One region of the Streptomyces sp. WM6372 genome, then DNA from elsewhere that is predicted to be linked to it. Evidence: riboswitches for the same ligand, from Rfam matches in the RefSeq annotation. Region 1 holds a riboswitch; each other region holds the start of a gene.
What was found. Region 1 has a riboswitch for cobalamin ahead of ADK52_RS33430 (CoA-acylating methylmalonate-semialdehyde dehydrogenase). Riboswitches for the same ligand answer to the same signal wherever they lie in the genome.

Region 1 (7,016 bases):
CAGGGCACCTCCTGAAGGGAGTCGGCGGGGGCGAGCCGCAGTTCGCGGTCCGCTTCGAGCGGGGCGAAGTACCGGGCCACGTCCTCCTCGGCCACCTCGGCGAGGGTGCCGGGAGACCAGCGCGGGCTGCGGTCCTTGTCGATGACCTGCGCGCGGATGCCCTCGACGAGGTCGGCTGAGCCGAGCGCCGCGCACGAGACGCGGTACTCCTGCTCCAGCACCCGTTCCAGCGGCCCGAGCCGGCGGGCACGGCGCAGCGCGGCCAGGGTGACCTTCAGCGCGGTCGGGGACTTGGCCGCCAGGGTGGCGGCCGCCTCTCCGGCCGCGGGTTCGCCGCTGGCGAGGAGGCGGTCCAGGATCTCCTCGACCGTGTCGGCCGCGTAGCAGTGGTCGATCCACTCCTGCCGGGCGGCCAGTTGACCGGGCGGCGCCTCGGCGACGTACGGGGCCAGGGCCTCGTGTACGGGCGCCCCGGCGAGGTCCGTCACCAGCCGGTCCAGCCGTTCGGCCGGTACGAAGTGGTCGGCCAGACCGCAGAGCAGGGCGTCGGCGGCGCCGACGGGTGCGCCCGTCAGGGCGAGGTGGGTGCCCAGCTCCCCGGGGGCCAGCGCGAGGAGGTAGGTGCCGCCGACGTCGGGGATGAAGCCGATGCCCGTCTCGGGCATCGCGACGCGGGAGCGTTCGGTGACGATCCGTACCGTGCCGTGGGCCGAGATCCCGACCCCGCCGCCCATCACGATGCCGTCCATGAGGGCGACGTACGGCTTGGGGTAGCGGGCGATGCGGGCGTTGAGCCGGTACTCGTCGCGCCAGAAGTCCGCCGAGGCCGTGCCGCCCGCGCGGGCGTCCGCGTGGATGGAGCGGATGTCCCCGCCCGCGCAGAGGCCGCGCTCTCCGGCTCCGGAGATCACGACCGTGTGCACGGCGTCGTCGTTCTCCCAGGCGGTCAGCGCCTGTTCGATGCGGAGCACCATGGTGTGGCTGAGGGCGTTGAGGGCGCCCGGCCGGTTCAGGGTCAGGTGGCCGGCGTGGCCTTCGACACGGACCAGGACGTGCCGGTCCTCTTCCACCGCGGCCGCCCTCACAGGTTCTCCGTCAGGGCGCGGGCGACGATGACACGCATGATCTCGTTGGTTCCTTCCAGGATCTGGTGCACCCGGAGATCGCGGACGATCTTCTCGATGCCGTACTCGCTCACATAGCCGTATCCGCCGTGGAGTTGCAGGGCCCGGTCCGCCACGGTGAAGCCCGTGTCGGTCGCGAAGCGCTTGGCCATGGCGCAGAGCTGGGGCGCCTGCGGGTCTCCGCGGTCCAGCGCCTCGGCGGCCGTACGGACCAGGGCGCGGGCGGCGGTCAGTTCGGTGGCCATGTCGGCCAGCCGGAACTGCAGCGCCTGCGCGTCGAGCAGCCGCGCGCCGAACGCCTCCCGGTCGGCGAGGTGGGTGAGGCTGCGGTCGAGGGCGCTCTGCGCGCCGCCGAGGGAGCAGGCGGCGATGCCGAGGCGGCCGCCGTTGAGGCCGTTCATGGCGATGCGGAAGCCGTCCCCTTCGGCGCCGAGCCGCCGGCCGGCGGGGATCCTCACCCCGTCGAGGACGACCTGCCGCGTGGGCTGGGCGTTCCAGCCCATCTTGCGTTCGTTGGGGCCGAACGAGAGCCCGCGGTCGCCGCGTTCGACGACGAAGGCGGAGATGCCGGCCGGGCCGTCCCCACCGGTGCGGGCCATGACGACGTACACGTCGGAGGCGCCGGCGCCGGAGATGAACTGCTTGACGCCGGTCAGTACGTAGTGGCCGTCGCCGTCCCGCTGGGCGCGGGTGCGCAGGGCGGCCGCGTCCGAACCCGCCCCGGGCTCGGTCAGGCAGTAGCTGCCCAGGGTTTCGGCCGCGCAGAGGCCGGGCAGCCAGCGGGCGCGCTGGTCCTGGTCCCCGTACCGGTCGATCATCCAGGCGACCATGTTGTGGATGGAGAGGTAGCCCGCGATGGAGGGACAGCCGGTGGCCAGCACCTCCAGGACGAGGACGCCGTCGGTGCGGCTGAGGCCGGAGCCGCCGGACTCCTCGCGTACGTAGAGCCCGGCGAGGCCGAGGCCGGCCGCGCGGCGCAGTACGTCGACGGGGAAGTGCTTGTCCTGGTCCCAGGTGAGGGAGTGCGGGGCGAGCTGCTCCTGGGCGAAGTCGAGGGTGACCTCGGCCAGGGCGAGCTGGTCCTTGGTGAGCAGGGTCGTGGTCACGGCGTCATCCCATCGTCGGGATGGTGAAGCTCGCGCCCTCCTTGGCCCCGGAGGGCCAGCGCGAGGTGACGGTCTTGGTGCGGGTGTAGAAGCGGATGGCGTCCGGACCGTGCTGACCCAGGTCGCCGAAGCCGGACTTCTTCCAGCCTCCGAAGGTGTGGTAGGCGACGGGGACCGGGATGGGGACGTTGACGCCGACCATGCCGGTGTTGACGCGGCGGGTGAAGTCGCGGGCGGTGTCGCCGTCGCGGGTGAAGATGGCCACGCCGTTTCCGTACGGATGCTCGCTGGGCAGGCGCAGGGCCTCCTCGTAGTCGGCGGCCCGTACGACGCACAGCACCGGGCCGAAGATCTCCTCGCGGTAGATCCGCATCTGCGGGGTCACCCGGTCGAAGAGGGAGGCTCCGGCGAAGAAGCCGTTCTCGTGGCCGGGGAGGGTGAACCCTCGTCCGTCCACGAGGAGTTCGGCGCCCTCGGTGGCGCCGATGCCGACGTGGCGGTTGACCCGGTCGAGGGCTTCCCGGCTGACGAGGGGGCCGAAGTCGGCGTCCGGGTCGTCGGAGGTGCCGATGCGCAGGGCGGAGATGCGCTCCGTCAGCTTGGCCACCAGCGCGTCCGCGGTCTCCTCGCCCACGGGGACGGCGACGGAGATCGCCATGCAGCGCTCGCCGGCCGAGCCGTAGCCGGCGCCGATGAGGGCGTCGGCGGCCTGGTCGAGGTCGGCGTCCGGCATCACGATCATGTGGTTCTTGGCGCCGCCGAAGCACTGGGCGCGCTTGCCGTGGGCGGCGGCGGTGGCGTAGATGTGCGCGGCGATCGGGGTGGAACCCACGAAGCCGAGGGCCTGGACGCGCGGGTCCTCCAGGAGGGTGTCGACGGCCTCCTTGCCGCCGTTGACCACGTTGAGCACGCCCGGCGGCAGCCCGGCCTCCAGGAACAGCTCGGCGAGGCGCAGCGGTACGGAGGGGTCCCGCTCGGAGGGCTTGAGGATGAAGGCGTTTCCGCAGGCGAGGGCTGGTGCGGCCTTCCACAGCGGGATCATCGCGGGGAAGTTGAAGGGGGTGATCCCGGCGACGACCCCGAGCGGGCCGCGCAGCGAGTGCACGTCGATGCCGGAGCCGGCGTTGTCGGTGAACTCGCCCTTGAGGAGGTGCGGAATTCCGGCGGCGAACTCGACTACCTCCAGCCCGCGTTGGAGGTCGCCGTGGGCGTCGGCGACGGTCTTGCCGTGCTCGGCGGACAACAGCCGGGCCAGTGCCTCGCGTTCGCCTTCGACGAGCTGGAGGAAGCGCAGCATGACGCGGGCACGCCGCTGCGGGTTCCACTGGCCCCATTCCGCCTGTGCCTCCTCGGCGTTGGCGATGGCCGCCTCGGTGTCGGCGCGGCCCGCCAGGGGAACGCGGGCCTGGACGGCTCCGGTGTTGGGGTCGTACACGTCGGCGTGGAGACCTGAGGTCCCGGTGGTGTGCTTTCCGCCGATGAAGTGGGTGAGTTCACGGACCATGGGAAGCCTGCTCTCGTCAGGTGGGATCCGAGGAGGGCGCGGCGGGCCGGCGGGGCGGCACCGGTCGTGGTGCGCGCCGCCGCCGGGCGGGCCGCGGGACAGCGAAGGCAGCAGGCGCGGGGCGGGTTGCGGGGGCCGGCGCGGATGCGGGTGCGGAGGGGGATGCGCCTGCGCAAGCTCATGCCTGAGCGGCAAGCGGGTGCAGGCGCGGGTGCGGATGCCTTCGGTGAGCTACGAACGCGCGGTCATGGCCGCGTACTTCGCGAACTCCGCCGGATCACCAGGGCCGTGGTCACGTACCGGTGCCATGCGTGTCTTCTCCATCCTCGTGGACAACACGGAACACCCCACGGCCGGTATCCTGACTCCCGGATCAGCGCGCGCCGTCCGGCCTTCCCGACGGATCTCCCCGTCAGTGGCCTGACCTGCTGGACAACACGCTCCCCGGTCACAGTGGCGGGACCGCGCCGGATTCACACCGGCTTCCCTGCACCGCGGGCTCTGTCACGAACATATAGTTGGACGTCCTAGTAAGTCCACCCCCCTCCACCGGAAGTCCGGCCACCTCCACCGCGTCGGGTGAACGCGGGCCCGATCAGCCGCCTGCCGCGGAGGCAGGCCGTGCGCCGTCCCGGGGGCCCCGGGACCGGACCATCAGGCCGGCGACCAGACCCGCGAGCACCACGCTGCCGGCCGCCCACCACAAGTTGGCGGTCTGGGCGCGCAACAGCTCCTTCTCGATCATCCGAGGCATCACCGACCCGGCGCCCAGGCGGCCCACCCGGCCGGAAAGCACGGTGTCGAACACTGCCGCGCCGATCGCCGTGCCCAGTGCCTGGGCCGTGAAGAGGGCCGCCGCGGCTCTCCCGGAATGCTCCGCCGCGACCGCGCCGGTCACGGTGGCGAAGATCGGGACGAACGCCACGCCGATACCGAGGCCGACGAGGAGCATGCCGGGCAGCACCCCGGTCGCGTACGAACCCTCGAACCTCAGGCCGGTCAGCAGGAACAGCCCGACCGCCGTGAGCGCCAGGCCCGCCAGGATCGGGACGCGGGGCGCGACGCGGGGCAGCAGTCGGGCGGAGACCTGGGTGGAGCCGACCACGATCGCGGCGACCAGGGGGAGGAAGTCCTCTCCGGCCGTGGCCGGGTCGTAGCCCAGGACGACCTGGAGGTAGTAGCCCACGACCGGGTACAGGGCGAAGGTGCCGACCCCGGCCAGGAGCACGGCGAGGAGACCGCCCGCGCGGTTCGGGTCCGTGAAGACGTACGCCGGGAGGAGCGGGTTCGATGCCGCGGACTGCCGCCACAGGAAACCGGCGAGCAGGAGGACGCCCCCCACGAGCAGGACCAGGACCAGGGGGGTGGCCCAGCCGCGCGGCTGGGCCTCGCCGAGTCCGTACATCAGGGCGGTGACCCCGCCGGAGCCGAGCAGCACGCCCGGTACGTCGAAGTGGCCGGCGGTGCGGCCCGGGCGCTCGTGCACCAGGGCGAGCGTGCCGATCAGCGCGATCACGGCGATGGGAACCCCGACGTACAGCGAGCCGCGCCAGCTCAGGGCGTTGACCAGCCATCCGCCCTCGGCCGTCCCGAGTGCCGTGCCTCCGGCCGCGATCGCGGCGTAGATCCCGAAGGCCCTGCCGCGTTCCTTCGGGTCGGTGAAGCCCGTGGCCACCAGGGACAGCGCGGCCGGTGTCAGCAGCCCGCCGAAGACGCCCTGGAGGACGCGGGCCCAGACGAGCGTGCCGGACTCACCGGCCGATCCGCCGAGCGCCGAGGCGGCCGCGCAGCCGAGCAGACCGACGATCAGTGTCTGTTTGCGTCCCACGACGTCCGCGATGTGCCCGCCGAACAGCAGCACCGCACCGAAGGCGATGCCGTAGGCGCCGACCATCGTCCGCATGCCATCGGCGGACACGTCCAGGTCGGCCCGCACACCCGGAAGGGCGACGCTGAAGTTCCCCGCTTGCAGGAACACCAGCAACTGCACCAGCGCGATCACCGCCAGCCCCCACCAGCGCTTGGGGTGCGCGGGCTCCTGACCGGAAGGGGAGGCCTGGGGCGGGATCAGCGGCCAGGCGCTCGGGGGCGCGCCCGGGGGCGGCCCGAATCCCCGCGCGGGATCGAAGGGCGCGGGAGGCGTCGGGGCGTAGGCGGGCGGCAGGGGCGGCGGCTGGTCCCGCCGCTGGTCCTGCGGGACGGGCATCCGCTCGGGGGCCGGAGCCTGGGCGGGGATCACCGGGGCGTAGTCGAGCAGCTCGGCGGCATGGCGGCCGAGCTGCGCCAGTACGGCGCCCGGCAGCCACTCCGCCGCCTGATCCGTCCCCTGATCCGCCGCCGTACGCTCGGCCACTTCCCGGGGGCTCGGCCGCCGGGCCGGGTCCTTGTGCAGGCATTCCCGTACGAGGCCGACCAGCGTCTCCGGTACGCCGGTCAGGTCCGCCTCCTCCTCGGCGACCCGGAAGAGGTGGGCGTTCAGGCCGGTCTCCGTGGCGCCGAAGAGGAGGCGCCCGGTGGCGGCGTAGACGAGGACGGCGCCCAGGCAGAAGACGTCGCTGGCGGGGGTGAGTTCGAGACCGCGGACCTGCTCCGGCGACATGAAACCGGGGGAACCGATCAGCATGCCGGTGCGGGTGTGCAGGCTGTGCTCCTCGGCCAGGCTGTCCATCGCCCGGGCGATCCCGAAGTCGATGACGCGGGGGCCGTCGACGGTGACGAGGACGTTGGACGGCTTGAGGTCGCGGTGGATCAGGCCCGCCTCGTGCACGGCCTGGAGGGCGAGGGCGAGGCGGTTGGCGAGGGTGTGGACGGAGTGCCCGGGCAGCGGCCCGAAGTGCTCGGCGACGACGGCGTGCAGGTCGGGGCCGGGGATGTACTGGGTCGCCACCCAGGGGATCGCGGCCTCGGGATCGGCGTCGAGCACGGCCGCCGTACAACTGCCGCCCACCCGCCGCGCGGCGGCCACTTCGCGGGCGAAGCGCCTGCGGAACTCGGGGTGGCCGGCGTACTCGGCCTGCACCACCTTCACGGCGACGGTACGGCCGACCTCGGAGCGGCCCAGATAGACCAGACCCATCCCGCCGGCGCCCAGCCGGGCGATGAGTCGGTACGGGCCGATACGGGTCGGGTCTTCGGCGATCAGCTGGTCCACGGGGGAAGGGTAGGCCAACGATCCGGCAGTGGTGGGGAGATCGGGCCGATCGATTCCCGACTGCTCGTACGAGCGCGACCTGCGCGGACGCCGCCCTCGACGCGGGGCCGGGCCCGCATCAGATCCGGCAC
Region 2 (7,016 bases), on a different contig from region 1:
GCCCGTCAGCCAGGCGGCGAGTGCGGCGGCGAGCCCGATCGCCAGCACCACCCAGGCGGTGGTGCGCAGGAACGCGGTGAGCGCGTCGTACACCGCCGCGGCGGCCGCCCGGTCGACGTCCGCCGGCAGATCGTCGAGGGTGAGCCGGCGGCAGACGGCCACCGCGATCCACAGCAGTACCGCGCCGACGGCGATCCCCAGTCCGGTGGCGATCACGGCGCGGCGCCGGTGGACGGCGACGGCGATCGCCGTCGCGGCGAGCACCACGGTCAGCACGGGGAGCCAGACGCCGGCGATCTGCAGCATGCGGAAGCCCTTCCGGAGCGCGCCGAGGTTGTCGTACTCCATGACCTTCACCGATACGTGCGTCACCGGGATCCGGTCGGCGAACGGCACGCCGTCGGCGACGAGGTCACCCTTGACCTGCGCGATCACGGGCGCGAGATCGATGGAGACGGCGTCGCCGTCACCGGTGGTGAGCGCCTTGAGGAAAGCGGCGTGCGCGGCGCGGTTGGCCGCGTCCCAGGCGGTGCGGTAGGCCGGGGTGCCGGTGAAGGAGCGCAGGGCCTCGCCGAGCAGGGCGTCGACCCCGCCCTGGAAGGGCCCGGCGTCGATCTGCCCGGCGAGGGCGCGGCCCGCCTGGCTGACGACGACGTTCTGGACGGCCGGGTCATCGGCCAGCGGGGACATCGCCGCTGTGTACCGGTCGGCGTCGCCCAGCTCGTGGTCCGCCCAGTACGCGACGGCGCCGGCGGGTACGAGGAGGGCCACCAGCACGATGAGTACCGCCGAGAGGAAGGTGCGCACGTCACCAGGGAAAGCCGCGGCGGCGAGCGGCGCGAGCGGTGTTGCTGCGGGTGGGTGGCGGACGGGTGCCGGGTGCTGATCCACTGATCCACTTGCCGGTCGGGAGTGGCGGGTGTGCCCTGGATGATGGGAGAGAGGAGCCCTGTCATGGCACATGCGGCACCCACCGCCCCGAGGCGGCACTGGCAGGCGACCGGTACGGACGACATGATCAAGGGCCAGCTGACGCGCGCGCTGCTCCTCGGACTGGTCTACGGCGTCTGGGCGGCCTTCATGAGGCGCGACACGGGCGGGGTCGACACGGGAAACGTGTTCTACGGCATCCTGTGCGGCGCCGTCTTCGCCGGCATCATGTTCACCCTTGCCCGCGTCGGCCCGCGGCTGATGAGGGAGTTGCACGCCGCGGCGTACGGCGCGTTCGGCGGGATCGCGGTGGGCTATCTGTACAGCCTGGCCGACCACTCCATCCTCCGCTCGTGCTGGGTCGGCTTCATCACCGGCATCGGCATCGGGCTGGCGGCGTTCTACCGCTACTACACGCGCGAGCCCTGAGCCGGCAGCGCGACAGACGGCCCGGAGCGCGACCGGCGCCGGTCCCGCACGGGACCGGCGCCTGCCCGTGCCGGGCGGCTCAGCCCTCGGACGGGGCCTCGGAGCCGTTGACCGGGGCGGTCGCCGTGGCTGCCGCAGGGCTGTCCTCGCCATCGGTTCCACGGATCGGCGGCTTGGGCGCCGTCGGGGTGTAGCGGGTGACCTCGGCGCGGAGCATGGCGTTCAGGGCGGCGTACGGGTCGATGGGCATGCCGGAACCTCACGGTGTTCGGGGGGTGTGTGGGGGTGTGCGCTGCTGCTCGGCCCGCTCAGCAGCGCAGGACCACACTCCGCTCCGTCCACGCGGACAGCATCGGGCCGTCCGTCCCGTAGGCCTCGGCGCGTACGGCTTGACCGGCGTGTTTCACGTGAAACACCGGACGCGGCAGCCGGCGCACTCCCGGCAGCCCGCGCACGACGAGCCGTACGGCGACGCGTACTTCGGGATCCGCGGCCGGATCGGACTCCCCCTCGGCGGGGGCACCCGGCTCGCCCGGCGCGCCGGAGGCGGTGCGTTCGACCGAGGCGGCCGCCGCTGCGGCCGTCGTGACGGCGGGACCGGACGCGAACAGGCACAGCAGCACGACACAGGCCGTCGAAAGGGCCCTGGCCAGTGCCGTGCGCGCGTACCGCGTCCCGCTCATGCGAGGGGTCTGCCCCGACACGCCGGACCACTCCCCGATCGGGCCGGAGAAGCCCCCGACCGGGGGACGAAGACACCCCCCTCGGCTGACGGGAGGGAGCGGCGGCGGCCGCCTCAACCGGTCCGGCGCTGGCCGGTCAGCCGGGCCACAACGGTGGTCTCACCGCTGATCAGCCGGAGTTGGGCGCGCCCGGGCCGCTGCCCGCGACCGCGGACCCCGGCGGGCGAGACCCGGTCGACGGTGAACACGGCGGTACGGCGGTCCGCGCGCACGATCTCGATGGTCAGCCCCCGCCGCAGCTCGGCGAGCCGCAGATCGGCGGCGGTGACCACGGCGGTGCCGGCCGAGCCCGGGGCCGGGCTGTCGTGGTCCCAGGCGGCCTCCTCGGCGTCCCCGCCCAGCGGCAGGTCGATGCCCAGGCTCGGGATGCGCAGCCGCAGTGGCCGCGAGACCCGCAGCGGCGTGATGGCGGCGGCGCGCGCGGGCCGGGCCCCCTTGCCCGGTGCGTGCTGCCCGGCATGCTCCAGCTGCTCGACGAGCCGGCGGTGGCCGGACAGACCCAGCGCGCGGGAGGGCAGCGCGTCGGCGGCGGTGGCCGCCGCGGGCCGGGCACCCTCGGTGCTCCGCAGCATGCCGACGCCGGCTCCCAGCAGAGCCACTGTCAGCACGCCGACCACCCACTTGGCGCGGGCCATGGACTTCCCTCCCGATCCGGTCCCCGGCTCCGGCGGCCGGGACTCCTGAGAGCAGTGGACCCTCTCCTTGCCCGTCAGTACCGCTTACAACGCCGGAGAGTGACGCCGCGTCACAGGCGTGTCGCCGTCCCGTCGCGGACGTCTTCCCAGCTGGCGACGGGTAAGCCACCGCCATTCCGTGGATTGCGCGAGATACGACCGAACGAGTGGACCGGAGAAAACACCGCGGCCCCGGCCGCCGGGGCGGTCAGGGCCGTGGATTGCCGGGTTCGGCGTCAGCTCGCGGGCTGCGCCTCCTGCCGCGGGGCGGCGGCCGGGGTGAGGGAGCGTTCGGCGAGGACGCCGAAGGCCAGACCGAAGGTCGTCCACATCACGGCCTGGATGGCCAGGGTGGCGAGGCGGAACTGCCAGATCAGGGCGGCCGGGAAGTCCGCCGGGACCTCGTTGATGCCGGGCAGGGACGCGTAGGCGACGGCGACCGCCGCGACGAAGGCGACCGAGGCCACGATCGACGCGTTCCAGTTCCCGAGCTTGGGCGCCAGGCGCCGGCCCAGGATGAGCGCGGCCGCCGACAGCAGCACGCTCAGCGCGATCATCAAGACGTAGAGGGTGGTCCTCCGGACGACGGTGTCGGGGTCTCCGACGGCCGGCGGGTTGGAGGGGTACTTGAGGAACGGCACGAGGTTGAGGGCGACGAACAGGCCGCCCGAGACCAGCAGGGCCGTGACCCGCGGGCCGAAGCGGCCGATGCGGCCCAGGGCGTAGCAGAAGATGAGCGCGGCGATGCCGCCGAGCGCGATCCCGTACAGCAGCGTGCCGGTGCCGAGGCCGGCCGTGGCCTGGAGGGCCCGGCTGACCGGGGCGGCCTCCTCGCCGTGGTCGTGGGCGGCGTGGCCCGCTTCCTCGATGGCGATGGCCGCGTCGACCTTGGACTCACCCAGGACGTACGCGACGAGGAAGGCGGCCACGCCTGCGAGCAGACCGGCCAGCATGCCCCGGACCAGCAGGACGCGGGGGGAAATGGGGTTCATGGTTCGGTTCTTCCCTTGCTGAGGTGGAGATCAGTGGCAGGGGAAGCCGAGGAGGTGGCGACCGTCGTGCATCCACTCGTGGACGGTGTCGCCTTCGAAGAGCGCGGTGGCGCCCTGCTCGGCACCGACGAGGTAGAGCAGGACCAGCATCAGGACGCCGACGAACACGGCCCAGGGGGCGAGCGCGGAGAGCGAAATCGGGGCGACGGCGGGGGCCGTCGTGGGCACGGCGGAGTGAGCCATGGCAGTACCTCCAGAGGGAACACGCGTCCCGGTCAGTGGTGCTCGCGACGACATGGCGGGTCTGACTTTCCCTCCCCCTCCGGGAGGATTCACAGTGGCGCGACCGTGCCGGATTTTCACCGGTACTTCCGTCATACCGTCGTCTTTTTTAGGTTGTCGTCCGAGACGGTACCGCGTTTACGCTCCCCTTATGAAGAGTGCCGTGGTACGAGTTCAGTTCGTGACACGCCCGTTCGACGCCGCCGCACGGCAGATACGTTTCGGCCACGGCGTCCCCTGCCCGGGTTACGAGGGCCTGCGCGGCCCGGACACGGGGGCATGGGCGGGCCGGACCCTGGACGAGGTCTCCGCCGAGGATCCGGCCGCCGTACAGCGATGGCTGACCGACCCCGGCTACGCGCCGCCCGGCGGGGAATCCGTCACCGCGCTGATCGCCCGCGTGGGCGCCGCACTCGCCGGCCTGGACCCCGGCACGCATCGCGCCGTGGTCGACCAGGCCGTCGTACGGGCGGGCGTGGTGCACGCGCTGGAGCTGCCGGCCGCAGCGTTCTGGCGCCTCGACGTACGGCCGGACACGGTGACCCACCTCACCGGGCGGCTCGGCCGGTGGAACCTCCAACTCGGCCGGCCACTCGACGAGTAGCCGCTACGCGACGATCCAGTCGCTCGTCGCGATCACCGGCTGCACGCCGTCGCGGTGGATGGTGCCCTCGATCAGGCCGTACATCCGGTCCGCCGCGAAGTAGACCTCGTTGTCGTTCTTGAGGCCGAAGGGCTCCAGGTCGACGAGGAAGTGGTGCTTGTTGGGGAGGTTGAGGCGTACCTCGTTGACCCGCGGGCAGTTGTCGAGCACCCGCTCGGCCATCTGGTTCAGGGTCTGCTGGAGCGAGTACGAGTAGGTCTCGGCGAAGGCCTCCAGCATGTTCTTGCGGACCTTCTTGTACGACCGGTCCCAGTCGAACGCGGCGTCGTCGGCGGCGAGCGCCGAGTGCGCCCAGCGCGCGGTGACCTTGGTCGCCAGGATGCGGTCGTACGCCTCTTTCAGCGTCGTGTACTCGTCCTTGATGTAGCCGTGGAACTCGGAGTTCGTCGAGTTCATCACGGTCAGGTCCTTCAGACCCGAGATGACCTGGAGGCCGGTCGTCTCGCTGTACGTGATCTGCGCCGTGCGCACCTCCTGGCCCTTGCGGACGAAGGAGTGCTGCTCCTTGCGCGTCGGGACCGGGATCCGCTCCCAGGCGTACTCCTCGATCCGGATCTGCGCCTCGCGGATCGGCGACTGGGAGGAGACGAAGTGCTTGGCGAGCAGGACGCCGAAGGCCTCGGGCGAGGCGATGCCGTGCTCCTTGCCGAAGGCGTACACCGTGTTCTTGGTGGTGTCGGTCGGCAGGCAGTTGGCGTTGTCGCCGGTCAGGTGGACGTCGCGGAACTCGCCGCGGAGCGCGACCGAGACGTTGAGGTCGCGGATCTCGTGCCATGACCCGTCGGATCCCTTGCGGGTGACCTTGACGATGCGGTTCTCGGCCTTGCCGTACTGGTTCTGCGCGAGGACGTGCTTGCTCATGGCTGTATTCCTTCGGGTACACGGAGTCCGACTGACTGGATCCCGTACGCCCGGCGTCCAGCGGTCGGCCCGCTCCCCGCCGTTCGGTCACGGAGGACCGCCCCGGGACTGACGTGCATCCCGGTCCGTAGGTGCTCTCTCGGATTCCAGCACGTTCACGTGGTGTTCGGAATGGCGCGGAACGTCCAAGACAGGCACCCACGGATTGGGTGACCGTATATCCGTGCAGGTCAGGACATGTGCGCGTCCGCCACGGACAGGGCCTCGTCGAGGATCCGCAGGCCCTTGGCCACGTCCTGCGGGCCGATGTTGCAGGGCGGGGCGACGTGGATGCGGTTGCCGGCGGTCAGCGGCCACAGCCCGCCCTTCTTGCAGGCGGCCCCGAACTCGGCCATCGGCGCGTTGTCCGCCCCGGCCGCGTTGTACGGGACGAGCGGCTCGCGCGTCTGCCGGTCCCGTACGAGCTCCAGGGCCCAGAAGGTGCCCAGGCCGCGGACCTCCCCGACCGACGGGTGCTTCTCGGCGAGGGCGCGCAGACCCGGCCCCAGCAGCTCCGCGCCGGTACGGGCGGACTGCTCGACGATGCCCTCCTCCTCCATGACGTTGATCGTCGCCACGGCGGCTCCGCAGGCCAGCACGTGCCCGGAGTAGGTCAGCCCTCCCGGGTAGGGACGGCGCGCGAAGGTCTCGGCGATGGCGGCCGAGATGGCGACTCCGCCGAGCGGGACGTATCCGCTGGTCACGCCCTTGGCGAAGCAGATCAGGTCGGGGGTGACGTCCCAGTGCTCCGAGGCGAACCACTTTCCGGTGCGGCCGAAGCCGACCATGATCTCGTCGAGGATGAAGACGATGCCGAAGCGGTCGCAGAGCTCGCGGACCCCGGCGAGGTAGCCGTCCGGGTGGACGAGCACGCCCGGAGCGCCACCGACGGTCTCCAGGATGATCGCGGCGATGGACTGCGGGCCCTCGAAGACGATCGTGTCCTCGAGGTGGCGCAGCGCGCGCTCGCACTCCTCGGCCTCGGTGGTCGCGTAGAACGGCGAGCGGTAGGTGAACGGCCCCCAGAAGTGCACGACGCCGGCGGTCGCGCTGTCGTTGCCGAAGCGGCGCGCGTCACCGGTCAGGTTGATCGCGGTGGAGGTGGCCCCGTGGTACGAGCGGTACGCGGACAGCACCTTGGGCCGGCCGGTGTGCAAGCGCGCCATCCGTACGGCGTTCTCGACGGCCTCGGCGCCCGCGTTGGTGAAGAAGATCTTGTCGAGGTCGCCGGGCGTGCGCTCGGCGATCAGCCGGGCCGCCTCCGAGCGGACGTCGACGGCGAAGCCGGGGGCGACGGTGCAGAGCTTGGCCGCCTGCTCCTGGATGGCCGCGGTCACCTTGGGGTGCTGGTAGCCGATGTTCGTGTAGACGAGGGCACTGGAGAAGTCGAGGAAGCGGTTGC
Region 3 (7,016 bases), on a different contig from region 1:
GATCCCGTGCATCGAGCGCAACGGCATGGCGGCGGTCAAGGCCGTCACCGCGGCCAAGATGGCCATGCGCGGCGACGGCAGCCACAAGGTCTCCCTCGACAAGGTCATCAAGACCATGAAGGAGACCGGCGCCGACATGAAGGTCAAGTACAAGGAGACCGCCCGCGGCGGCCTGGCCGTCAACGTCATCGAATGCTGATGCCTTGATCCGGCACGCATGACGGAGGAGGGGCCCGGCGCGGTGCGCGCCGGGCCCCTCCGGCGTTCCACAACACGGTGAAATCGCAGGCCAATTGAGGTTTGCGGGGAGTTGATCACGCTTGAGGGCGAACCCTCCGCTGCGGGCTGGTTTCTCGATGATCACATGCGCCATGGTGATCACGTGACGTCGCGGCCACACCCCCGGCGGTCGGCCAACCGCCTTGGACCGCAGCCTTTTTGTGCACTGGAGGACCTCATCATGGCAAGCAACCGCAGCATCCGCGTCCTGGCGGCCGTCGCAGCGCTCCCCTTCGCCGTCGCGCTCTTCGCCGGCACGGCCCAGGCCGACAACGGAGCCGGTGCGGGCGTCTCGTCCGACGCCGCCGTCGCCGAGATCCTCGGCAGCGGGGTCGCCGGCGGCAACCTCGGCAACTCCTCCACCACCCAGCAGGTCGCCACGGGCTCCGGGGCGTCCAACCAGAGCAACGGCGCCCAGGCCAACGGCGCCGGCTTCACCGCCATCGGGCAGTCCAACGGCTCGTTCGTGTTCAACCCCGTCCCGTAACGGACCGGTGACGCGGCGGCCCGCCTTCCCCCCGGAGGGCGGGCCCCTTCGCGTTCCCGTCCCCGTTCCTGTGAGAAGACGGGCCCAGCGGCCCCCGGGGTCGGGACCTTCGGCCCGCCGGGGCGGCCGGGGGGTGGGCTAGCTTGCCCGGGAGGGCCCGCAAGCCGCCCGGCCGGGACACGACAGAGAGGCGCAGCGCATGGACGGCATCGAGTACCGCGTCCTCCCGCTCCGGCTGGAGGCCTCGCCCGAGCCCGTGCCGGTGTGCGGGGCCTTCACGTACCGCCGCGACCGGCCCTACGAGCTGGCGCTCGACTTCCGGGGGGCCGGGATGCACCTGGCGCGCTGGGTGTTCTCCCGGGACCTGCTGCTCGACGGGGAGATCTGCGCGACGGGCGAGGGGGACGTCCAGGTGTGGCCGCGGTGGCGGGGCGGGGAGCCTCGGGTCTTCCTCGCCTTCAGCAACGGCGCGCAGAGCTGCGTGGTGTCCGCCCGGGCGAAGGACGTACGGGCGCTGTGCCGGCGGCTGGTCGGGCTGGTGCCGCGGGGCGAGGAGCGGCGGCACTACGACCTCGACGCCGAGCTCAGCACCCTCCTCCCCCGGTAGCGGAGGATTCAGGGCTGTTTCTTTTGGTTTGCTCCGGTTTGGGTGCAACCATGAGCCCGCCGGGAGTGTCCTCAGCAGTGACACCGGTCCCCGCCTCCGAAGAATCAGGGGGACGTCATGAATCACCTCCACCGCCGGCAGCTCGTGGCACTCGCCACAGGTGCGCTGCTCACCGCCGGGATCACCCTCGCCGCGCCGGCCTCGGCCGCCGTCCGGCCCACGCCGCTCGTCGTGAACGCCCGCTGGGGCGGACACTGCACGTACGACCGCATCGTCATCGACCTGCGGGGATACGTTCCCCGGGCCACCGTCACCCGCGTCCCCCGGCTGGTCCACGACGGGTCCGGCGCACCCGTCCCGCTGACGGGGAAGTACTTCCTGGAGATCCGGCTGCATCCCGCCGCGGCGCACGACCGCACGGGCGCCGGCACGTACCGCGGGCCGAAGCTGGTCAGGATCCACCTGCCGCAACTGAAGGGCCTCGCCCTGACCGGCGACTTCGAGGGGTACGTGACCTTCGGCGCCGCCTTCGGCGCCAAACCCTCCGTCAGCTCCTTCACGCTGCACGGGCCCGAGCGGTTCGTACTGGACGTCGCGCACCGCAACGTCTGCCGCTAGGTCGTGGCCGCCGCTCGGGCCGGAGCCTCGTACGGGCCCGGGCGGCGCCGCCGCCGGACCGCACCCGTTCGGAACCGTTCGGGCCGGGTTGGTGCCGGTCCGTCCGTCCGACTAAGGTCATCTGGCCTTGGTGTTCGGGAAACCGGTGGAGAACCGGTGCGGCCCTCGCCACTGTGAACGGGAAGTCCGGCTCCATCCCGCGGGAGGCCACTGGGCGGCGCGGGAAGTTCCGCACCGCCCGGGAAGGCGGAGCCAGGGCATCAGCACCCGTGAGCCAGGAGACCGGCCGGGGCGCGTTGTCCATCCACGAGGTGCTGGAGAGGTCTCCCCACTCATGCATATAGCCGAGGGGTTCCTGCCCCCTTTGCACGCGGTCGCCTGGGGCGCCGCGTCCGCTCCGTTCGTCGTCCACGGTGTCCGCGCCCTCACCCGCGAGGTGAAGGCGAACCCGGAGAGCACGCTGCTGCTCGGGGCGTCCGGAGCGTTCACTTTCGTCCTTTCCGCCCTGAAGATCCCTTCGGTGACGGGCAGTTGCTCGCACCCCACCGGAACCGGACTCGGGGCGATCCTGTTCCGGCCGCCGATCATGGCGGTGCTCGGCACGATCACCCTGCTCTTCCAGGCGCTGCTGCTGGCGCACGGCGGGCTGACCACCCTCGGCGCGAACGTCTTCTCGATGGCGATCGCCGGGCCCTGGGCGGGCTACGGGGTGTACCTGCTGCTGAAGCGCTTCGACGTCCCGCTGATGGTGACCGTCTTCTTCGGCGCCTTCTTCGCCGACCTGGTCACCTACTGCGTGACCTCCGTGCAGCTGGCGCTGGCCTTCCCTGACCCGGGGAGCGGGTTCCCGGGCGCCCTCGCGAAGTTCGGGGGCATCTTCGCGGTGACCCAGATCCCGCTCGCGGTGAGCGAGGGGCTGCTGACGGTGCTCGTGATGCGGCTGCTGATGCAGTCGAGCAAGTCGGACCTGGTCCGGCTGGGCGTCGCGAAGCTGAGCGGTCGCAGCGAGCGGAAGGCGGCGGTCTGATGGGCATGAGCCGGAACACGAAGATCAACGGCCTGCTGCTGCTCCTGGTGGCGGCACTGGCGGTACTGCCGATCGCACTGGGGATGGGCGAGGGCAAGGAGGAGCCGTTCACGGGCGCGGACGCGCAGGCGGAGACGGCGATCACCGAGCTGAAACCGGACTACGAGCCCTGGTTCTCGCCGCTGTACGAACCCCCCTCCGGGGAGGTGGAGTCGGCGCTGTTCGCCCTCCAGGCGGCACTGGGCGCGGGCGTTCTCGCGTACTACTTCGGCGTCCGCAAGGGCCGCCGCCAGGCCGCTGCCGCTGCCGCCGCTGCCACTGGTGCCACTGCCGCGGGCGCCGCGAGTGCCGCTGGTGCCACTGGTGCCGCCGGTGCCGCCGCCGGCCCCACCGCGGAGTCGTAGGCGGTGCTGCCGATCGACGTGGCGGCGCACGGCAGTCGGTGGCGCCGCCGCCATCCGCTGGAAAAAGCCCTGCTGGGGTTCGGTCTGACGGTCACCGCCGTGTGCCTGCCGCCCTGGCCCGGCGGGCCCCTGGTCGCCGCCGCCACGCTGGCCGTGCTCCTCGGCCCGGCGGGCGTGGCCGGGCGTCAGCTGTGGCGGGCGTTCCGGATCCCGCTGGGCTTCTGCTTCACCGGCGCGCTGCCGCTGCTCGTCGCCGTCGGCGGCCCGGCCGGGTTCGTCTCACTCGCGCCCGACGGCCCCCGGCACGCCGCGGAGCTGCTGCTGCGGACCTCGGCGGCCTCCCTCGGGGTGCTGCTGTTCGCCTTCACGACGCCCGTCTCGGACGTCCTGCCCCGGCTGGTCCGGGCCGGGGTCCCGGCGCCGGTGGTGGACGTGGCCCTGGTCATGTACCGCATCGGTTTCCTGCTGCTGGACTCGATGGCCCAGGTACGGCGCGCCCAGGCGGCCCGTCTGGGCCAGTCCGGGCGGGCGGCGGTGTGGCGTTCGCTGGCCGGGCTCGCCGCGACCTCCTTCGTACGGGCCTTCGACCGCGCGGCGCGGCTCCAGGAGGGGCTGGCCGGCCGCGGCTACGACGGCTCGCTGCGGGTCCTCGTACCGGAGGCGGCCCTGTCGTGGCGGTTCCTGGCGGCGTCGGGGGCCCTCCTGGCGGCACTGATCACCCTGACCCTCACCCTGAAGGGGCTTTACCCGTGAACCCGTTGGACCGGTTGAACCCGTTGGTCGAACTGGCCGGCGCCGGCTACGCGTACGAGGACGGCCCGATGGTCCTCGCCGACGTCGACTTCTCCATCGCGCGGGGCCGGGCGCTGGTCCTGCTGGGCCGCAACGGCAGCGGGAAGACCACGCTGATGCGGCTGCTGAGCGGGGGCCTGCGGCCCGGCTCGGGGTCGCTGCGCCTCGACGGCGCGGCGGTCTCGTACGACCGGGCGGGGCTGACCCGCCTGCGCACGGCGGTGCAGCTCGTGGTCCAGGACCCGGACGACCAGCTGTTCGCGGCCTCGGTGGAGCAGGACGTGTCGTTCGGCCCGATGAACCTGGGGCTGCCGGCGGACGAGGTCCGCGCCCGGGTGGACTCGGCGCTCGCCGCGCTGGACATCACGACGCTGCGGGACCGCCCGACGCACCTTCTCTCGTACGGCCAGCGCAAGCGCGCGGCGATCGCGGGGGCGGTGGCGATGGCCCCGCGGGTGCTGATCCTGGACGAGCCGACGGCGGGCCTGGACCCCGACGGACAGGAGCGCCTGCTGGACGTCCTCGCGGGGCTGCGCGCGGCCGGCACCACGGTGGTGATGGCCACGCACGACGTGGACCTGGCGGTCCGCTGGGCCGACGACGCGGCGGTCCTGACCCCGTCGGGCATCCGCACGGGCCCGGCGGAGACCCTCCTGTCGGATCCGCGGCTCCTGGCCGCGGCGGGACTGCGCCAGGCCTGGTCCCCGGCGGTGGCGTCCTTCCTCCGCGCCCGCGCCCTCCTGGCCCCGCAGGCCCCGGGCCCGAAGACCCCGGAAGCCCTGTCCGCCTGGCAGTAGGGGTCTCCATGCCTCGGTTCTCCATGCCCCGGGTCTCCATCCCTAGGATGGCGGCATGTCGCTGCCGCACGCCATCCTCACCGCCCTGATGGAGAAGCCCTCGTCGGGGCTGGAGCTGACGCGGCGGTTCGACAAGTCGATCGGGTACTTCTGGTCCGCGACGCACCAGCAGATCTACCGCGAGCTCGGCCGGCTGGAGGAGGCGGGGCTGATCCGGGCGCTGCCCAGCGAGGTGCCCGTACGGGGGCAGAAGAAGCAGTACGAGGTCCTGGACGCCGGCAGCGCGGAGCTGGCGCGGTGGGTCGGCGAGATGCAGGACCCGAAGGCCATCCGGGATCCGCTGCTGCTGCGCATCCGGGCGGCCGCCGTGGTGGGGCCGAACGGGCTGGCCGCGGAGCTGCGGCGCCACCTGGAGCTGCACCGGAGGCAGCTGGCGGTCTACGAGGCCATCGAGGAGAAGGACTTCCCGCCGGGGCGGGACTCCGACGAGGACCGGCTGCGGCGGCTCGTCCTGCACGGCGGCACCGGCCTGGAGACGTTCTGGCTGCGCTGGCTGGAGGAGGCCCTGGCCGAGGTCGAGGACATGGGCTGACCGGCGCAGAGCCCCCGCCCGCCCGACAGGAGGGCGGTGCGGGGGCTCTGCGCAAGGGCTGGCTGGCTCTTACTTGTTCAGGGCGGCCCAGAACTCGTCGAAGCTCATGCGGCCGTCGCCGTTCGCGTCCTTGGCGGCGATCACGGCGTCCGCGACGGCGCCGGTGACGAACGCGTCGCCCATCGCCTTCATGGCCGCGCTGTACTCGTCCGCCGTGACGAAGCCGTCACCGTCCGCGTCGAACTTGCCGAACGTCGCCCGCGCGCTCTCGATGTCAGCCACTGGGATCCACCCCTTCTCGGTGCTTGTTGACCGGCCAAGGGTAGCGGCAGCCGGGCCCCGCCCCTCCCGCGGGTCCCGGCGCCGTGGCCTAGCGGAAGATCCCCGTGTGGCCGAGCGAGTAGCGGCCCGGCTGCGGGTAGACGGCCAGGCCGTGCGGGCCGCCGCCCACCCGGATCTTGGCGAGCTGCCGACCGGTCGCCGTGTCGATCGCGTAGACCTCGGAGTTGTAGCGCCCCGACAGCCACAGCACCTTGCCGTCGGCGGAGACACCGCCCATGTCCGGGCTGCCGCCGTCCGGCAGCTCCCACTTCTTCGTGAGCTTGTTCTGTTTGAAGTCGAAGACGGAGATGCTGCCCTCGCCCCGGTTGGAGATGTACATCTCCCTGGAGTCGCGGCTCACGTACAGGCCGTGCGTGCCCTTCCCGGTGGGCAGCAGCTTGGGGATGTCGAACTTGTCCCCGCTGAGCACCCACATGCCGTCCGCCATCATGTCCGCGACGTAGAAGGTCTTCCCGTCCGGGGAGACCTTCACGTCCTGCGGCATCGCGCCCTCGAACGGCAGCTTCTGCTGGCCGATGACCTCCATCTTCTCGGTGTCGACCTTGAGGAGCTCGCCGGAGAACTCGCAGCTCACGATGAAGTACCGGCCGTCGGCGGAGAAGTCCGCGTGGTTGACCCCGAAGCAGGTCACCGGGACCGTCTTCACCCGGTTCATCGTGTGCGGATCGCGGAAGACCAGCTCGCGGTCCATGGAGGCCATCACGACCGCGTACGTGCCGTTCGGCGTGAAGTACAGGTTGTACGGGTCGTGCACCTCGACCGGTTCGCCCGCCTCGCCGGTGGCCGGGTTGATCGGGGTGAGCGTGTGGCCGCGGTTGTTGTTGACCCACAGGGTCTTCATGTCCCAGGACGGGACGACGTGCTGGGGCTGGATCCCGACCGGGATGGTGTCGATGACCTTGTACGTCTTCGGGTCGATGACGGACACCGTGTTGGAGGTGGTGTTCGGCACGTAGACCCGCGACGGGAAGTCCTTGACCAGCGGCGAGAGGTTGTTCGGCCGGTCGGCCGCGTACACGTCCTTCGGGTCCAGGAGCGGCGGCATGCCGGCCAGGCCGGGCGGTACGGCCG
Region 4 (7,016 bases), on a different contig from region 1:
CCTGGTTCCTGGTGCGCTCGGTGGACCCGCCGGACGCTCCGGTGCCGCCGCGACTCGAAGTCCTGCTCGCCCGGGGGCCGTTCACCCTGGACGGCGAGCGGGAGCTGCTGGCCCGGCACCGGATCGACGTCCTGGTCACCAAGGACAGCGGCGGCTCCGCGACCGCCCCCAAGCTCACCGCGGCCCGCGAGGCCGGCATCCCGGTCCTGGTGGTCCGCAGGCCCCCCGTCCCGGCAGGCGTCGCGGAGGCGCAGGGCCCGGAGGCGGCCGTGGAGTGGCTCGCGGCAACCCCGGGGTAGGAAGGGCGAACGGGCCCCGAGGGGCACGCGCTCCGCACGCCCCCGCCCACCCCGCAGACCCCGCCCGGCCGTTGTCACAGGGGTCTCCTACTCTCGTCCGCATGAGCACCACCACTCTGCTGATCCACGACGGCTCCGCCGCACCCGATGCCCCGGTCACCCGCATCGGCGGCCTTCCGCTGGCTCCCGCCGGCACGCGGTGGCCCACCTGTACGACCTGCTCCGGGCCGCTCCAGTTCATCGCGCAGCTGGTCCTCGACGGCGGGCGCGGGGTCCTCGCCGTCTTCATGTGCGCGAACGATCCGGGCAGTTGCCAGGAGTGGAGCGCAACGGCCGGCGGCAACAGGGCCTACCTCTTCCCGCCGACCGGGCTGGTGCCGGTACCGCTGCCCGCACTCCCCACCTCAGAGGACGAGGACGACGGGGGCGACGGGGGCGACGACGAGGACGAGGACGACGGAGACCACGACGAGGACGACGAGGACGTTCGGCAGCTCGGCGCGGTCCGTACCGTCAGGGCGGTGGCGGTGGCCGAGCCGCAGTACCGGGCCGCCTCCAAGGCCTGGTCCGAGCGGAGCGGTCGCCCGACGCGCCACGTCCTCGGACAGCTCGGCGGCGCCCCCGACTGGCTTCAGAACGACGAGACGCCCGACTGCCCGGACTGCGGCGGGCCGATGGAGTTCGTCGCCCGGCTGGAGGAGGGTCCGGACCCCCTCACCGCCCCCAACTTCGGCTCCGGCAGCGCCTATGCGCACGCCTGCGAGCCCTGCGGCCGGGCGGCGTTCCTCTGGCAGTGCTGAGGGGGGCCGCCCGGCCGGCCGGTCAGGCCTCCGGGTAGCGGCGCGGGGTCCACGTCACGCGGGAGCCGTCCGGGCGGTCCGTGACCTGGGTCTGCGAGGAACCGATCAGCAGGATCGTGCGCATGTCCACCTCGGACGGCTCCAGTTCGCCGAGCGGGAGGACGCGGACCGACTGCTCGGGGCCGCCGACGTCCCGCGCGACGACCACCGGCGTCTGCTCCGAACGCAGCTCCAGCAGAAGCTCCTTGGCCTGGGCCACCTGCCAGGTCCGGCTGCGCGAGCCCGGGTTGTACAGGGCGAGCACCAGGTCCGCCGCGGCGGCGGCGCGCAGCCGCTCCGCGATGACCTCCCAGGGCTTGAGCCGGTCCGACAGGGAGATGGTGGCGTAGTCGTGGCCGAGCGGGGCTCCGGCCGCGGCGGCCGCCGCGTTGGCGGCGGTCACCCCCGGCAGGACCCGTACGGGCACGTCCTTGTACTCCGGCTGCCCGGCGACCTCCAGCACGGCGGTGGCCATGGCGAACACGCCGGGGTCGCCGCCGGAGACCACGGCCACGCGCTTGCCGCGGCGGGCGAGGTCGAGCGCGAACTCGGCGCGCTCCGACTCGACCTTGTTGTCGGAGCCGTGCCGCACCTGGCCCGGCTTCACGGGGACCCGGTCCAGGTACGTGGTGTACCCGACGAGCACCTCGGCGTCGGCCAGCGCCCGCCGCGTCTCGGGGGTGAGCCAGAGCGGTCCGGCCGGGCCGGTGCCGACGACCACGACCCCGCCGGGGCCGGACGGCACGCTGCCCGGGTTGCCGACGCGGCTGGGCACCACGGCGACGGCGAAGTACGGGACGCTGTCGGGGTCGGTGTCGGCGAGGACGCCGGTCCGCTCCCCCGCCATGGTGGCGCGCTCCACGTACCGGGCCTCCGCCAGCCGGCCGCTGCCCTCCATGGCCCGGCGTACGGCGGGGAAAGTACGGCCGAGCTTCATCACGACCGCCGAGTCGGTGGCGGCGAGGCGGGCGGTGAGCTCCTCCTCCGGCAGGGTGCCGGGCAGGATCGTCAGCACCTCCTCGCCCTCGACGAGCGGGGTGCCCAGGCGGGCCGCGGCGGCGCTCACCGAGGTCACACCGGGGATCACCTCGGCCTCGTACCGGTCGGCGAGCCGCTTGTGCATGTGCATGTACGAGCCGTAGAAGAGCGGGTCCCCCTCGGCGAGCACGGCGACGGTCCGGCCGGCGTCGAGGTGCGCGGCCAGCCGGGCGGCGGACTCCTCGTAGAACTCCTCCATCGCCCCCTGGTAGCCGCCGGGGTGGTCGGTGGTCTCGGTGGTGACCGGATAGACCAGCGGCTCCTCGATGTGGTCGGCGCGCAGGTGTTTCGCGGCGATCGAGCGGGCGATCGAGCGGCCGTGGCGGGCGCTGTGGTACGCGACGACCTGCGCCTCGGCGATCACCTCGACGGCCCGCAGTGTCATCAGGGAGGGGTCGCCGGGACCGAGCCCGACGCCGTACAGCTTCCCGGAGGTCGTTCCCGTGCTCATTCTTCCTCGCTCGCGATCGCGTTGACGGCGGCGGCCGCGATGGCGCTGCCGCCGCGCCGGCCGCGCACGATCAGGTGGTCGAGCCCGGAGCCGTGGGCGGCGAGCGCGTCCTTGGACTCGGCGGCGCCGATGAAGCCGACCGGGACGCCGATGACGGCGGCGGGGCGCGGGGCGCCCTCCTCGATCATCTCCAGCAGCCGGAACAGCGCGGTGGGCGCGTTGCCGACGGCGATCACGGAGCCCTCCAGCAGGCCGCGGTCGCGCCAGACTTCGAGGGCCGCGGCGCTGCGCGTGGTGCCCATCTCGGCGGCGAGGGCCGGCACGGCGGGGTCGGAGAGGGTGCAGATCACCTCGTTGCCGGCGGGCAGCCGCTTGCGGGTGACGCCGCTGGCGACCATCTGCACGTCGCAGAGGATCGGCGCGCCCGCGTTCAGTGCGGCCCGCGCGCGGAGCACGACGTCCGGGGTGTAGCCGAGGTCCTGGGGCAGGTCGGTCATTCCGCAGGCGTGGATCATGCGCACCGCGACCTGGGCGACGGAGGCGGGCAGCCCGGAGAGGTCCGCCTCGGCGCGGATCGTGGCAAAGGACTGGCGGTAGATCGCCGCGCCGTCCTTCTCGTACTCGAACACTGTGTACTCGCTCATTTCTTCGCTGCGTCGTGGGAGGTGGTGCGGCGTACGGCCGCGAGGGCCGCGGGAAGTTCGGAGGCCGGGACACCGCGGCGCGGGGCTCGGCCGGGCGCGCAGAGGTCGTACCCGTCGGCGGTGGCGACCACGTCCGCCCAGGCGGTGCCGCGGGGGTGCCCGCACCGGCGTTCGCAGCCGGACCAGTGCACGGGCAGCGGGCGGGTCGCCTCCACGGGCGCGTGCGTCTGGTCCTGGGCCTGGTCCTGGTCCTGGGCCTGGACTTGCGCCTGCCCCTGCTGCGCTACGACGGCACGCGCGTCGGCGCGTACGTCCGCCAGGGATTTCGCGCAACCGGGCTGCCCCGTGCAGGCGGTGACGGACCGCCAGGGATCGTCGGCGCCGGTCACCAGCCCGGCCCCGGCGAGCCCGGCGAGCGCGCCGCCGGCGGCGTGGGCGGGCAGGCCGGGGACGACGATCCCGCGCCAGGGGGTCAGGCGGAGCCGGCCCGTGAGCCCGGCCAGCCGGCGCCACTGCGCGGTGGTCAGGCGCCCCAGCGGCGCGAACACGCTCAGCGCCGCGGCGCCGTCGGGGCCGTCGACCACGCCGGGTTCGGGTGCCGGTCCGCGCAGGGCGGCCGGCCCCCGTACGACGGAGGCGGAGATGCCGGCGGCGGCCAGCCGAGCACCCAACTCATCGGAACGCAGCGCCTGTTCGGCGGGCAGCTCGGCGACCCGCCAGGCCCGGGTGCCGGCCCGGCGGACGGCGTCGAGGAAGTACGAGGCCGCGACGAGCGCGGCCCGCGGCGCATCGGCGGCGGCCACGAGCAGGGCGTCCGCCGCGCCGGCGGTCCACAGCAGGGCCCGGCCCCCGTCCCGGAGGGCCGCCAGGTTCACATCGGCGGCGAGCGAGGTCACGTCCCCGCGGCCGTCGTCGAGGGCGAACAGGAAGCGTCCGGACAGTCCGGCCGCCGGCGCGCTCGCGCACAGCAGCCGGTCCAGCTCCGCGACCCAGGGCGCCACGTCGGGCAGGCCGCGCCGGTCCAGGCCGGTCAGCGGCGAGGCGACGATGTTGCGGACCCGCTCGTGGGTGGGCGCGGGCAGCAGCCCGGCGCGCACGAGCACGGCCTGCAGCTCGCCGCCGCAGCTCGCACCGAGTCCGCGCAGCTGCGCGTTGCCGCGCGAGGTGAGGTCGATGTGCCCGTCGCCGAGCCGGTCCGCCGCATCGGCCAGCAGCAGGGCCGCGTCCGCGTCGAGCATCCCGCCGGGTATCCGGATCCGGGCCAGGTGCCCGTCGTCCGCCGCGTGCAGCCGCAGCGCACCGGGGCAGGCGTCACCGCGGTCACGTATGACCGGTTCGTCCCGCGATGCGGCGGAAGGGGGCTGGGGCGGCATGGCGGCGAGCATACCCACGATTCCCCGACCCCGAGCTGTGTCCGTCACCACCCGCCCCCTGCGCCCCACTCTCCGCCCGACCTGCCCGGATCCGCTCCCCGCGCCCGGGCCACCCCCACTCCCGGCCAGGGAGAACGCCACCTAAGATGACCACCGGCGGAGCCACGTGGCCCGCTGGGAGGAAGCCCGGTGCGAATCCGGCGCGGTCCCGCCACTGTGAACCCCGCGGAGCGATCCGCCGGGTGAGTCAGGAACTCCCGCTGTCCACACTGCCCGGGGCGCGGAAACCCCGAGGAAGGCATGCCGCCGCATGATCCTGCTGCTGTCGACGTCCGACACCGATCTGCTCAGCGCCCGCGCCGCCGCGGACGGCCCCGTGCCGTACCGGTTCGCGAACCCCTCCCGCCTTCCCCTCGACGACCTCCCCGCCCTGCTCGACGGCGTCGACCTGGTCGTCGTACGCCTCCTCGGCGGCCTGCGCGCCTGGCAGGAAGGCCTCGACCTGCTCCTGGCGCCGACCCAGACCCGCCCGGTGGTCGTCCTCACCGGCGAACAGGCCCCGGACGCCCAGCTGATGGAGGCCTCGACGGTCCCGATCGGCATCGCGGCCGAGGCGCACGGCTACCTCGCCCACGGCGGCCCCGCCAACCTGGACCAGCTGGCCCGGTTCCTCTCCGACACCGTGCTGCTCACCGGCCACGGCTTCGAGCCGCCCGCCGCGGCGCCCACCTGGGGCCCCCTGGAGCGCACCCCGGTGCGCCCGTACGGGCCGCGCATCGCGGTGCTCTACTACCGCGCCCACCAGATGAGCGGCAACACCGCCTTCGTGCACGCCCTGTGCGACGCGATCGTGGAGACCGGCGGCACCCCCGTACCCCTGTACGTGTCCTCCCTGCGCGCCCCCGAGCCGGAGCTGATCGCCGAGCTGGAGTCGGCGGACGCGATCGTCACCACGGTGCTCGCGGCCGGCGGCACCAAGCCCGCGACGGCCTCGGCCGGCGGCGACGACGAGTCCTGGGACGCGGGCGCGCTCGCCGGCCTCGGCGTCCCGGTTCTGCAGGCCCTGTGCCTGACCGGCTCGCGCAGCGCCTGGGAGGAGAACGACGAGGGCCTGTCCCCGCTCGACGCCGCCACGCAGGTCGCCGTACCCGAGTTCGACGGCCGCCTGATCACCGTCCCGTTCTCCTTCAAGGAGTTCGACGAGGACGGGCTGCCGGCGTACGTGGCCGACCCCGAGCGCGCCGCCCGCGTCGCCGGCATCGCCGTGCGGCACGCCCGGCTGCGGCACATCGCGCGCCGCGACAAGAAGGTCGCGCTCGTCCTTTCCGCGTACCCGACCAAGCACTCCCGCATCGGCAACGCGGTCGGCCTCGACACCCCGGCCAGCGCCGTGGAACTGCTGCGCACCCTCATCGCGGGCGGCTACGACTTCGGCCCCGTCGAGGACATCCCGGGCCTCGTCTCGGGCGACGGCGACGAGCTGATCCGCGCCCTGATCGAGGCCGGCGGCCACGACCAGGACTGGCTGACCGAGGAGCAGCTGGCCCGCAACCCGGTCCGGATCCCGGCCGCCGACTACAAGCGGTGGTTCGCCGAGCTCCCCGCCGAGCTGCGCGGCAGCGTGGAGCAGCACTGGGGTGAGGCCCCGGGCAACATGTTCGTGGACCGCTCGGCCAACCCGGAGGGCGACATCGTCCTCGCGGCCCTGCGCCGCGGGAACCTGCTCATCCTGATCCAGCCCCCGCGCGGCTTCGGCGAGAACCCGATCGCGATCTACCACGACCCGGACCTGCCGCCCTCGCACCACTACCTGGCCGCGTACCGCTGGATCCAGGCGCGCGCGGAGGACGGCGGCTTCGGCGCCGACGCGATGATCCACCTGGGCAAGCACGGCAACCTGGAGTGGCTGCCGGGCAAGAACGCCGGGCTGTCCGCGGCCTGCGCGCCGGACGCCGCGCTCGGCGACCTGCCGCTGATCTACCCGTTCCTGGTCAACGACCCGGGCGAGGGCACCCAGGCCAAGCGCCGCGTGCACGCCACCCTGGTCGACCACCTGGTGCCGCCGATGGCGCGCGCGGAGTCGTACGGCGACATCGCGCGCCTGGAGCAGCACCTCGACGAATACGCGCAGATCTCCGCGATGGACCCGGCGAAGCTGCCGGCCATCCGCGCCCAGATCTGGACGCTGATCCAGGCCGCGAAGCTCGACCACGACCTGGGTCTGGCGGAGCGCCCGGACGACGACGGCTTCGACGACTTCCTGCTGCACGTCGACGGCTGGCTGTGCGAGGTCAAGGACGCCCAGATCCGCGACGGCCTGCACGTCCTGGGCGGCGCGCCGACCGGCGAGGCCCGGGTCAACCTGGTCCTCG

Region 2: linked by a shared signal. The riboswitch ahead of ADK52_RS00180 (CbtB domain-containing protein) and the one ahead of ADK52_RS33430 (CoA-acylating methylmalonate-semialdehyde dehydrogenase) in region 1 are both predicted to bind cobalamin.
Region 3: linked by a shared signal. The riboswitch ahead of ADK52_RS10615 (energy-coupling factor ABC transporter permease) and the one ahead of ADK52_RS33430 (CoA-acylating methylmalonate-semialdehyde dehydrogenase) in region 1 are both predicted to bind cobalamin.
Region 4: linked by a shared signal. The riboswitch ahead of cobN (cobaltochelatase subunit CobN) and the one ahead of ADK52_RS33430 (CoA-acylating methylmalonate-semialdehyde dehydrogenase) in region 1 are both predicted to bind cobalamin.

What each region holds. Positions count from the first base shown of each region.
Region 1 covers NZ_LGDB01000227.1:114,451-121,466, forward strand. Annotated here, with positions in the region: gene ADK52_RS33420 (enoyl-CoA hydratase/isomerase family protein) at 1-1,085, opposite strand, end outside; gene ADK52_RS33425 (acyl-CoA dehydrogenase family protein) at 1,082-2,230, opposite strand; gene ADK52_RS33430 (CoA-acylating methylmalonate-semialdehyde dehydrogenase) at 2,235-3,734, opposite strand; cobalamin riboswitch at 4,068-4,253, opposite strand; gene ADK52_RS43180 (MDR family MFS transporter) at 4,330-6,885, opposite strand.
Region 2 covers NZ_LGDB01000001.1:29,909-36,924, reverse strand. Annotated here, with positions in the region: gene ADK52_RS00205 (hypothetical protein) at 1-807, opposite strand, end outside; gene ADK52_RS00200 (hypothetical protein) at 955-1,359, shown strand; gene ADK52_RS42065 (hypothetical protein) at 1,439-1,609, opposite strand; gene ADK52_RS00195 (hypothetical protein) at 1,668-2,042, opposite strand; gene ADK52_RS00190 (class F sortase) at 2,156-2,737, opposite strand; gene ADK52_RS00185 (CbtA family protein) at 3,013-3,768, opposite strand; gene ADK52_RS00180 (CbtB domain-containing protein) at 3,799-4,011, opposite strand; cobalamin riboswitch at 4,048-4,202, opposite strand; gene ADK52_RS00175 (histidine phosphatase family protein) at 4,202-4,654, shown strand; gene pucL (factor-independent urate hydroxylase) at 4,658-5,575, opposite strand; gene ADK52_RS00165 (aspartate aminotransferase family protein) at 5,806-7,016, opposite strand, start outside.
Region 3 covers NZ_LGDB01000115.1:199,885-206,900, reverse strand. Annotated here, with positions in the region: gene ADK52_RS10635 (L-serine ammonia-lyase) at 1-199, shown strand, start outside; gene ADK52_RS10630 (hypothetical protein) at 461-766, shown strand; gene ADK52_RS10625 (SsgA family sporulation/cell division regulator) at 966-1,373, shown strand; gene ADK52_RS10620 (AMIN-like domain-containing (lipo)protein) at 1,491-1,991, shown strand; cobalamin riboswitch at 2,103-2,297, shown strand; gene ADK52_RS10615 (energy-coupling factor ABC transporter permease) at 2,326-3,018, shown strand; gene ADK52_RS10610 (energy-coupling factor ABC transporter substrate-binding protein) at 3,024-3,422, shown strand; gene cbiQ (cobalt ECF transporter T component CbiQ) at 3,426-4,175, shown strand; gene ADK52_RS10600 (energy-coupling factor ABC transporter ATP-binding protein) at 4,181-5,011, shown strand; gene ADK52_RS10595 (PadR family transcriptional regulator) at 5,067-5,603, shown strand; gene ADK52_RS10590 (EF-hand domain-containing protein) at 5,673-5,885, opposite strand; gene ADK52_RS10585 (YncE family protein) at 5,974-7,016, opposite strand, start outside.
Region 4 covers NZ_LGDB01000149.1:42,134-49,149, reverse strand. Annotated here, with positions in the region: gene ADK52_RS12760 (cobalt-precorrin-6A reductase) at 1-299, shown strand, start outside; gene ADK52_RS12755 (hypothetical protein) at 401-1,099, shown strand; gene ADK52_RS12750 (precorrin-2 C(20)-methyltransferase) at 1,122-2,627, opposite strand; gene ADK52_RS12745 (precorrin-8X methylmutase) at 2,624-3,271, opposite strand; gene ADK52_RS12740 (cobalamin biosynthesis protein CobG) at 3,268-4,644, opposite strand; cobalamin riboswitch at 4,784-4,922, shown strand; gene cobN (cobaltochelatase subunit CobN) at 4,955-7,016, shown strand, end outside.